Regions from separate parts of the Amycolatopsis sp. MEPSY49 genome, predicted to be linked through region 1. Evidence: riboswitches for the same ligand, from Rfam matches in the RefSeq annotation. Region 1 holds a riboswitch; the other holds the start of a gene.

Region 1 (3,252 bases):
GGTTGTCGGTGCAGTTGCGAGTGCCGAGGCAAATCGCGAGTTTCGTCCCGGCGCCAAGGCCGGGCAGGCTTGGGGTTGTGGTGGTGTGGCGGGAGGCGCCGAAGCTGCCGGGATCCTGGCCGTCGGGCGAGAGTGCGCCCGCTGCCCGCTGCCCGCTGCCCGCTGCCCGCCGCCGGACGCGGGGCGAGCACTTGGCTCGCCCCGGCCACCGGGCCGAGTGCGGTCGGTGGCGGGTAGTCCCGTGGCCGCCGGCCGTCCTGCGTGATCGCCCAACTGGCGCGCCGGTCGGGGCGAGCCGGCTGCTTGCGACCGGAAGCCGGGGCGGGCACGTGGCCCGCCCCGGCGGGACGTCAGTAGCCGAGTGCCTCGTTCACCGCGGCGGCCGACGGCGGCACGGTCGCCTTCGGGCCGATGTGGTTCTCGACCGCGTCTAGGGTCTTGAGGCCGTCGCCGGTGATCAGGAGGACCGTCTCGGCGTCCGGGTCGAGCTTGCCCGTCTCGACGAGCTTCTTCGCCGTGGCCACGGTGACCCCGCCGGCCGTCTCGGTGAAGATGCCCTCGGTGCGGGCCAGCAGCCGGATGCCTTCGACGACCTCTTCGTCGGTGACGTCCTCGATCGCGCCGCCGGTGCGGTTGACGATGTCGAGGACGTACGGGCCGTCGGCCGGGTTGCCGATCGCCAGCGAGCGGGCGATCGTGTCCGGCTTCACCGGCTGGACCACGTCCTGGCCGGCGCGGAACGCGGCCGACACCGGCGAGCAGCCGGTCGCCTGCGCGCCGAACACCTTGTACGGGCTGGCGTCCACGAGACCGAGCTGGCCCAGCTCGCGGAAACCCTTGTCCACCTTCGTCAACTGCGAACCGGAGGCGATCGGCACGACGATCTGCGGCGGGATGCGCCAGCCGAGCTGCTCGGCGACCTCGTAGGCCAGCGTCTTCGAGCCCTCCGAGTAGTACGGCCGGACGTTCACGTTCACGAACGCCCACTTCGGGTGCTCGCCGGCGAGCTCGGTGGCGAGGCGGTTGACGTCGTCGTAGTTGCCGTCGACGGCGATCAGGTCACCGTCGTACACCGCGGTGGTCAGGATCTTGGCGCGCTCGAGGGTCTTGGGGATCAGCACGACCGACCGCCAGCCGGCGCGGGCCGCGGCGGCGGCCGTCGCGTTGGCCAGGTTGCCGGTCGACGGACACGCGAGCACCTCGAACCCGAACTCGCGGGCCGCGGCCAGCGCGACGGCGACGACGCGGTCCTTGAACGAGTGCGTCGGGTTGCCGGTGTCGTCCTTGACCCACACGCGCTTGAGGCCGAGTTCCTTGGCGAGGCGGTCGGCGCGGATCAGCCGGGTCGCGCCGGGCTCGGTGTTCGGGATCTCTTCGACGTTGGACGGAACCGGGAGGAGCTTCTTGTAGCGCCAGATGTTCTTGGGGCCGGCCTCGATGTCTTCGCGGCGGACGCGGCCGAAGTCGTAGGCGACCTCGAGCGGCGAGAAGTCCTCGGCGGAGACGAACTCGGGGGCGAGCGGCTGCCGGTGACCCTCTTCCTTCGACACCAGTTCGACGGCGGGACCGAGATCCGGGGTCTTCGTGGTGGAGGTCGTGCCGAGGGTTGCGGTCATCGCGAGGTTCCTTTCCTCATCTGCCCCGCCGAAGCGGGCCGGAATTGGCACCGTGGTCGTCAGCTACCCCGCGATCGCGGGATGACGGGCTGTACGCCGGTTGCCGGGGCTTCGTCGGGCCGTTCCCTCTGCCCCTCTGGATGAGCGGTATTCGGTTGTCGGTGCGCGCGAGCGAGCGCGCCGCCTCGAGAACACCGTACGACATGGCGCTCACGCCGTGCCATGCCGGCCGCCCGACATCACCGGAGCGGGCGCACGACACCGCAAGTGAGAGGATCCTCGGGTGACCGCGCAAGCCACCGCCCCCGCCCCGCTGCACCTGGTGCTGGGCGAGGAAGAACTGCTGATCGAACGGGCCGTCCGCGAGACGCTCGCCGCCGCCCGCGCGATCGACGCCACGGCCGAGCTGACCCGGGTCCGGGTGTCGGATCTCACAGCCCCCGAGCTGGCCGAACTCGTCAGCCCGTCGCTGTTCAGCGAAGGCCGCGTGATCGTCCTGGAGTCGGCGCAGGACATCTCGCAGGAGCTTTCCGACGCCGTGGCGTCGTACCTGAAGGACCCCGCGGACGGCGTCGTGCTGGTCGTCGTGCACACCGGCGGTGGCCGCAGCAAGGCGGGCAAGTCGCTCCCCGGGGCGCTGAAGAAGGCCGGCGCCGAGGTCACGGAGTGCCCGAAGCTGACCAAGCCGGCCGAGCGCGAGCAGTTCGTGCGGCACGAGATCCGCCGCGCGGGCGGCAAGATCGACCCGGCGGGGGTCGCGGCCCTGATCGACGCGGTGGGCTCCGACCTGCGTGAACTCTCCTCGGCGGCGAGCCAGCTGGTCGCCGACACGGGCGGGACGGTCGACGCCGACGCCGTCCGCCGCTACCACCGCGGGCGCGCCGACGTGACGGGTTTCGCGGTCGCGGAGAAGGCGGTGAGCGGCGACCGGTCGGCGGCGCTGGAGTCGCTGCGCTGGGCGATGCAGCTGGGCGTCCCGCACGTCCTGGTGGCGGACGCACTGGCCGACGCCGTCCGCACGATCGCCCGGGTCTCGGGCGCGGGCCGCGGCAACCCGAACCAGCTGGCCGGCGAGCTGGGCATGCCGCCGTGGAAGATTCGCAAGGCCCAGGGCCAGTCGCGAGGCTGGAACCAGGACGGGCTGGCCACGGCGATGCGCGTGGTGGCGCGCCTGAACGCGGAGGTCAAGGGCGTGGCGGCCGATCCGGGCTACGCGCTCGAGCGCGCGGTCCTGGAGGTGGCGGCCGCCAAGGGCTGACCCCGGACATGAGGAAGGCCCCGGCCGAAGCCGGGGCCTTCCCAGAAATCAACCAGCTCAGAGCGCGTTGACGCGCTTCGCGAGCGCCGACTTCTTGTTGGCGGCCTGGTTGGCGTGGATGACGCCCTTCGAGACGGCCTTGTCCAGCTTCTGGGCGGCGTCGCGCTGCAGCTCGACGGCCTTGGCCTTGTCGCCGGCCTCGGCGGCTTCGCGGACCTTGCGGATCGCGGTCTTCACCGAGGACCGGATCGCCTGGTTGCGCTGACGCGCCTTCTCGTTCGTCGTGATGCGCTTGATCTGCGACTTGATGTTGGCCATAGGGCAACTCCTGTTTCACTCGGTGAGATCGCCGCCGCGCTGAAGTGGCCCCGCGGAAAG
Region 2 (3,252 bases), on a different contig from region 1:
CCGTAGAGCGCGAAGGGGACGTCGCTGCCCAGGCCGGCGGCGATCTCGGCGAGTTCGTCGCGCGTGACGTCGAGGTTCCACAGGCTCGCCAGCCCGACCAGGGTCGCGGCCGCGTCGGCGCTGCCGCCGGCCATGCCGCCCGCGACCGGGATGCCCTTGCGCAGCACCACCCGGATCTTCGGGTCGCCGGTGCGCCCGACGTGCGCGGACAGCGCTTCGACCGCGCGCCAGGCCAGGTTTTCGGGGCCGGTCGGGACCGTGCCCTCACCCTCGCCGTAGATCTCCAGCCCTGGCTCTTCGGTGACGGCGACGGTCACCTCGTCGGTCAGCGACAGGGCCTGGAACACGGTCACCAGCTCGTGGTAACCGTCTTCGCGCAGGTCGTCGACCGCCAGGTGCAGGTTGACCTTGGCCGGGACCCGGACGGTGACTGGGGGCGGAACTACGGCGAGCACCCGACCAGCCTACGTGCCCGCGAAAACGCCCCAATGTGGCCTTGGTTGCGTCAGACGCACCGAAGGCCGCCTTGGGTGCGTCTGACGCACCGAAGGCCACATTGGGGCGCTTGGGTCAGGCTGCCGCGACGCCCTGCGGGCCGCGGGCGGTGTGCGTCACGTGGCCGCCGCGCTCGGCGACCCACGCGAGGGCCGCGTCGGCGCGCTCGCCGCGGACGCCAAGGCGGAAGCGGCCGACCGGGGTGTCGCCGATGCGGGTCAGGCCGCCGCCGATGGTGGCGAACTCGACGTCGAACCGGCCCGCCGCCTCCGGCAGCAGCGCGCCGACCGACGCGAAGCCGACCAGCACGACGTCGACCGAGCGGTCGTAGCGCGACGACTGCGAGCGGGTGGTCTCGATGGCGGGCAGCAGCGCCTGCGCGGTGCGGCTGGCCGGGTCGGAGATCAGGTCGAGCACCGTGCCGCGCTCGACGACCGTGCCGTCTTCGAGCACCGCGACGTCGTCGCAGACCCGGCGGACCACGCCGGCGTCCGGCGTCGTGATGACGACGGTGGTGCCCAGCTCGGAGCGGGCGCGGTCGAGCACGGTGAGCACCGAGCCGGCCTCCTCCGGGTCGACGCCGGCCGTCGGGTCGTCGGCCAGCAGCACGGCGGGCGCCGCCGCGAGGGCCTTCGCGACCGCGACGCGGCGAAGCTGACCCTCCGACAGCTCGCCGGGACGCTGCGTCGCGCGCTGCGTCAGGCCGACGAGGTCGAGCAGCGAGCCGACCCGGCTGCGGCGCTGCGGGCCGTCGACGCCGAGCTGCTCGAGCGGGGAGGCGATGTTGCCGGCGATGGTGCGCTCGGCGATCAGCTCCGGCTTGGTCGAGACGACGCCGAGCTGACGGCGGATCTCGCGCAGGCGGCGGCCGTCGAGGGTGCCGGTGTTGAGGCCGTCGAGCCGGACGACGCCGCGGTCGGGCCGCTCCTGCAGCGCGATGCACCGCGCCAGGACGGACTTGCCCGAACCGGCGGGGCCGACCACGCCGAACAGCGAGCCGGCCTGGACGTCGACGCTCACGTCCCGCAGGGCGACGACCGAATTTCCGTTGGTGGCAAAGGTTTTGGACAGGTTTTCGACGGTGATCACGAAGGCTCCAGAAAACGGGGTGCGCGCAGCGCGCGGCACCCGGCCGCAAGCGAAATCCGTCCTATGTGGACGGTGCGTGAAGAAGAGGTGGACCGGCTACGACAAGCTCAGTGGGAGCGTCGACATGCGGTCACGGAGCGGCGGCCTTCGTCGACAACGCGACGCCTGGTCAGGAGCAGGGGGCGGGCTACCCTCTTCATCGGAAACGGCCTCCATCGGTCCTGGCGGTAGCACCTGCCCTGTGGAGGGTGGTTGCTGCGACTTCGGCGAGCCAGGTCTCTCAGTCGCTCGGGATGGACGTACTGAGTAAAACCGATCCCGAGGAGCGAAAGCAAGCCCGTTGGCCCAGATCACACGTCTGGAGGTGTCCGAATCGCGAGATGGCACGGCAAGAGGCGTATTTTCGCCGGACTGCGTTGACTTCCACTGTGGACCTGCTAACGGACCGCGGCGATCCTCGCGAAGTCGTGCACATCCAGCTGCTCACCGCGGGTCTTCGGGTCGATCCCGGCGGCCGTGAGCAGTTCGCCGGCCCGCTCGGCGGAGCCCGCCCAGCCGGCGAGTGCGGCCCGGAGGGTCTTCCTGCGCTGTGAGAAAGCGGCGTCGACGAGGCCGAAGAGCCGATCGCGGTCGTCCGACGCCGGAGCGTCACCGCGTTCGAAGGCGACGAGCGCCGAGTCGACGTTGGGCACCGGCCAGAACACCGAGCGCGGCACGGCGGCGACCTTGCGGGCCGGGCCGTACCAGGCGAGCTTGACGCTGGGGACGCCGTAGATCCGGCTGCCGGGGCCGGCGGCCATCCGGTCGGCGACCTCGGTCTGGACCATGACGAGGCCGGATTTCAGGGACGGCACCTCGGCGAGCAGGTGCAGCACGACGGGGACGGCGACGTTGTAGGGCAGGTTGGCGACGAGCGCGGTCGGCTCGCCAAGCTGCTCGCGGGTGACGCGCAGGGCATCGGCGCCGACGACGGTCAGCCGGTCCGCGGCGTCCGGCCCCCGCTCGGCGACGGTCTTGGGCAGCCGTTCGGCGAGCTTGGGATCGATCTCGACGGCGACGACGTGCGCGCCGGTGGCGAGCAGCCCGAGGGTGAGCGAACCGAGCCCGGGCCCGACCTCGAGGACGACGTCGCCTTCGCCGACGCCGGCCAGCTCGACGATCCGCCGGACGGTGTTGGGATCGTGCACGAAGTTCTGCCCGAGCTTCTTGGTCGGCCGCACGTCGAGCTCGGCCGCCAGCCCGCGGATTTCGGCAGGTCCCAGCAGTTCAACCACCGGTGGAGCTTACCGATCGTGCTCGGGCAGCACCGCGAGGGCGGCCGTCGCCGGCTCGCGGACGCGCTGCCAGTCCGATTCGGTCGCGAGGGCTTCGGTGCGCCAGAGGCCGGCTTCCCCGCTCATCCGCTCCAGCAGGCGGTCCAGCTCGGTGAGGATCGGTGCCGCGTCGCCGTGGCCCAGGCTGCGACCGAGGTCTTCGTGAAAATCGTCGAACTCGGTCGCGAGTTCGTCCGCGACGGCGAGGCCGTTCTCGCGCAGCCAGGCCTGCTGCCGGTCTGCGGGCCGCACGCGGAACGGCCCCCGTCCACGAGGGACGAGGGCCGTTCCGAAGCGAAACTCAGGCCTTCTTGCCGCAAACCGGCCAGGCGCTGTAGCCGCCACGAGCGTCGCG

What was found. A riboswitch is a leader RNA that binds a small molecule or an ion and turns the genes downstream of it on or off. The one in region 1 is predicted to bind S-adenosylmethionine.
Region 2: linked by a shared signal. The riboswitch ahead of ABFJ78_RS08540 (methionine ABC transporter ATP-binding protein) and the one ahead of thrC (threonine synthase) in region 1 are both predicted to bind S-adenosylmethionine.

Annotation. Positions count from the first base shown of each region.
Region 1 is NZ_JBDLYJ010000003.1:281,624-284,875, forward strand. It holds gene thrC (threonine synthase) at 351-1,616, opposite strand; SAM riboswitch class I at 1,630-1,763, opposite strand; gene holA (DNA polymerase III subunit delta) at 1,900-2,874, shown strand; gene rpsT (30S ribosomal protein S20) at 2,932-3,192, opposite strand.
Region 2 is NZ_JBDLYJ010000001.1:1,694,320-1,697,571, reverse strand. It holds gene ABFJ78_RS08545 (4-(cytidine 5'-diphospho)-2-C-methyl-D-erythritol kinase) at 1-455, opposite strand, end outside; gene ABFJ78_RS08540 (methionine ABC transporter ATP-binding protein) at 571-1,584, opposite strand; SAM riboswitch class I at 1,794-1,884, opposite strand; gene rsmA (16S rRNA (adenine(1518)-N(6)/adenine(1519)-N(6))-dimethyltransferase RsmA) at 2,022-2,858, opposite strand; gene ABFJ78_RS08530 (hypothetical protein) at 2,868-3,149, opposite strand; gene ABFJ78_RS08525 (transglycosylase family protein) at 3,199-3,252, opposite strand, start outside.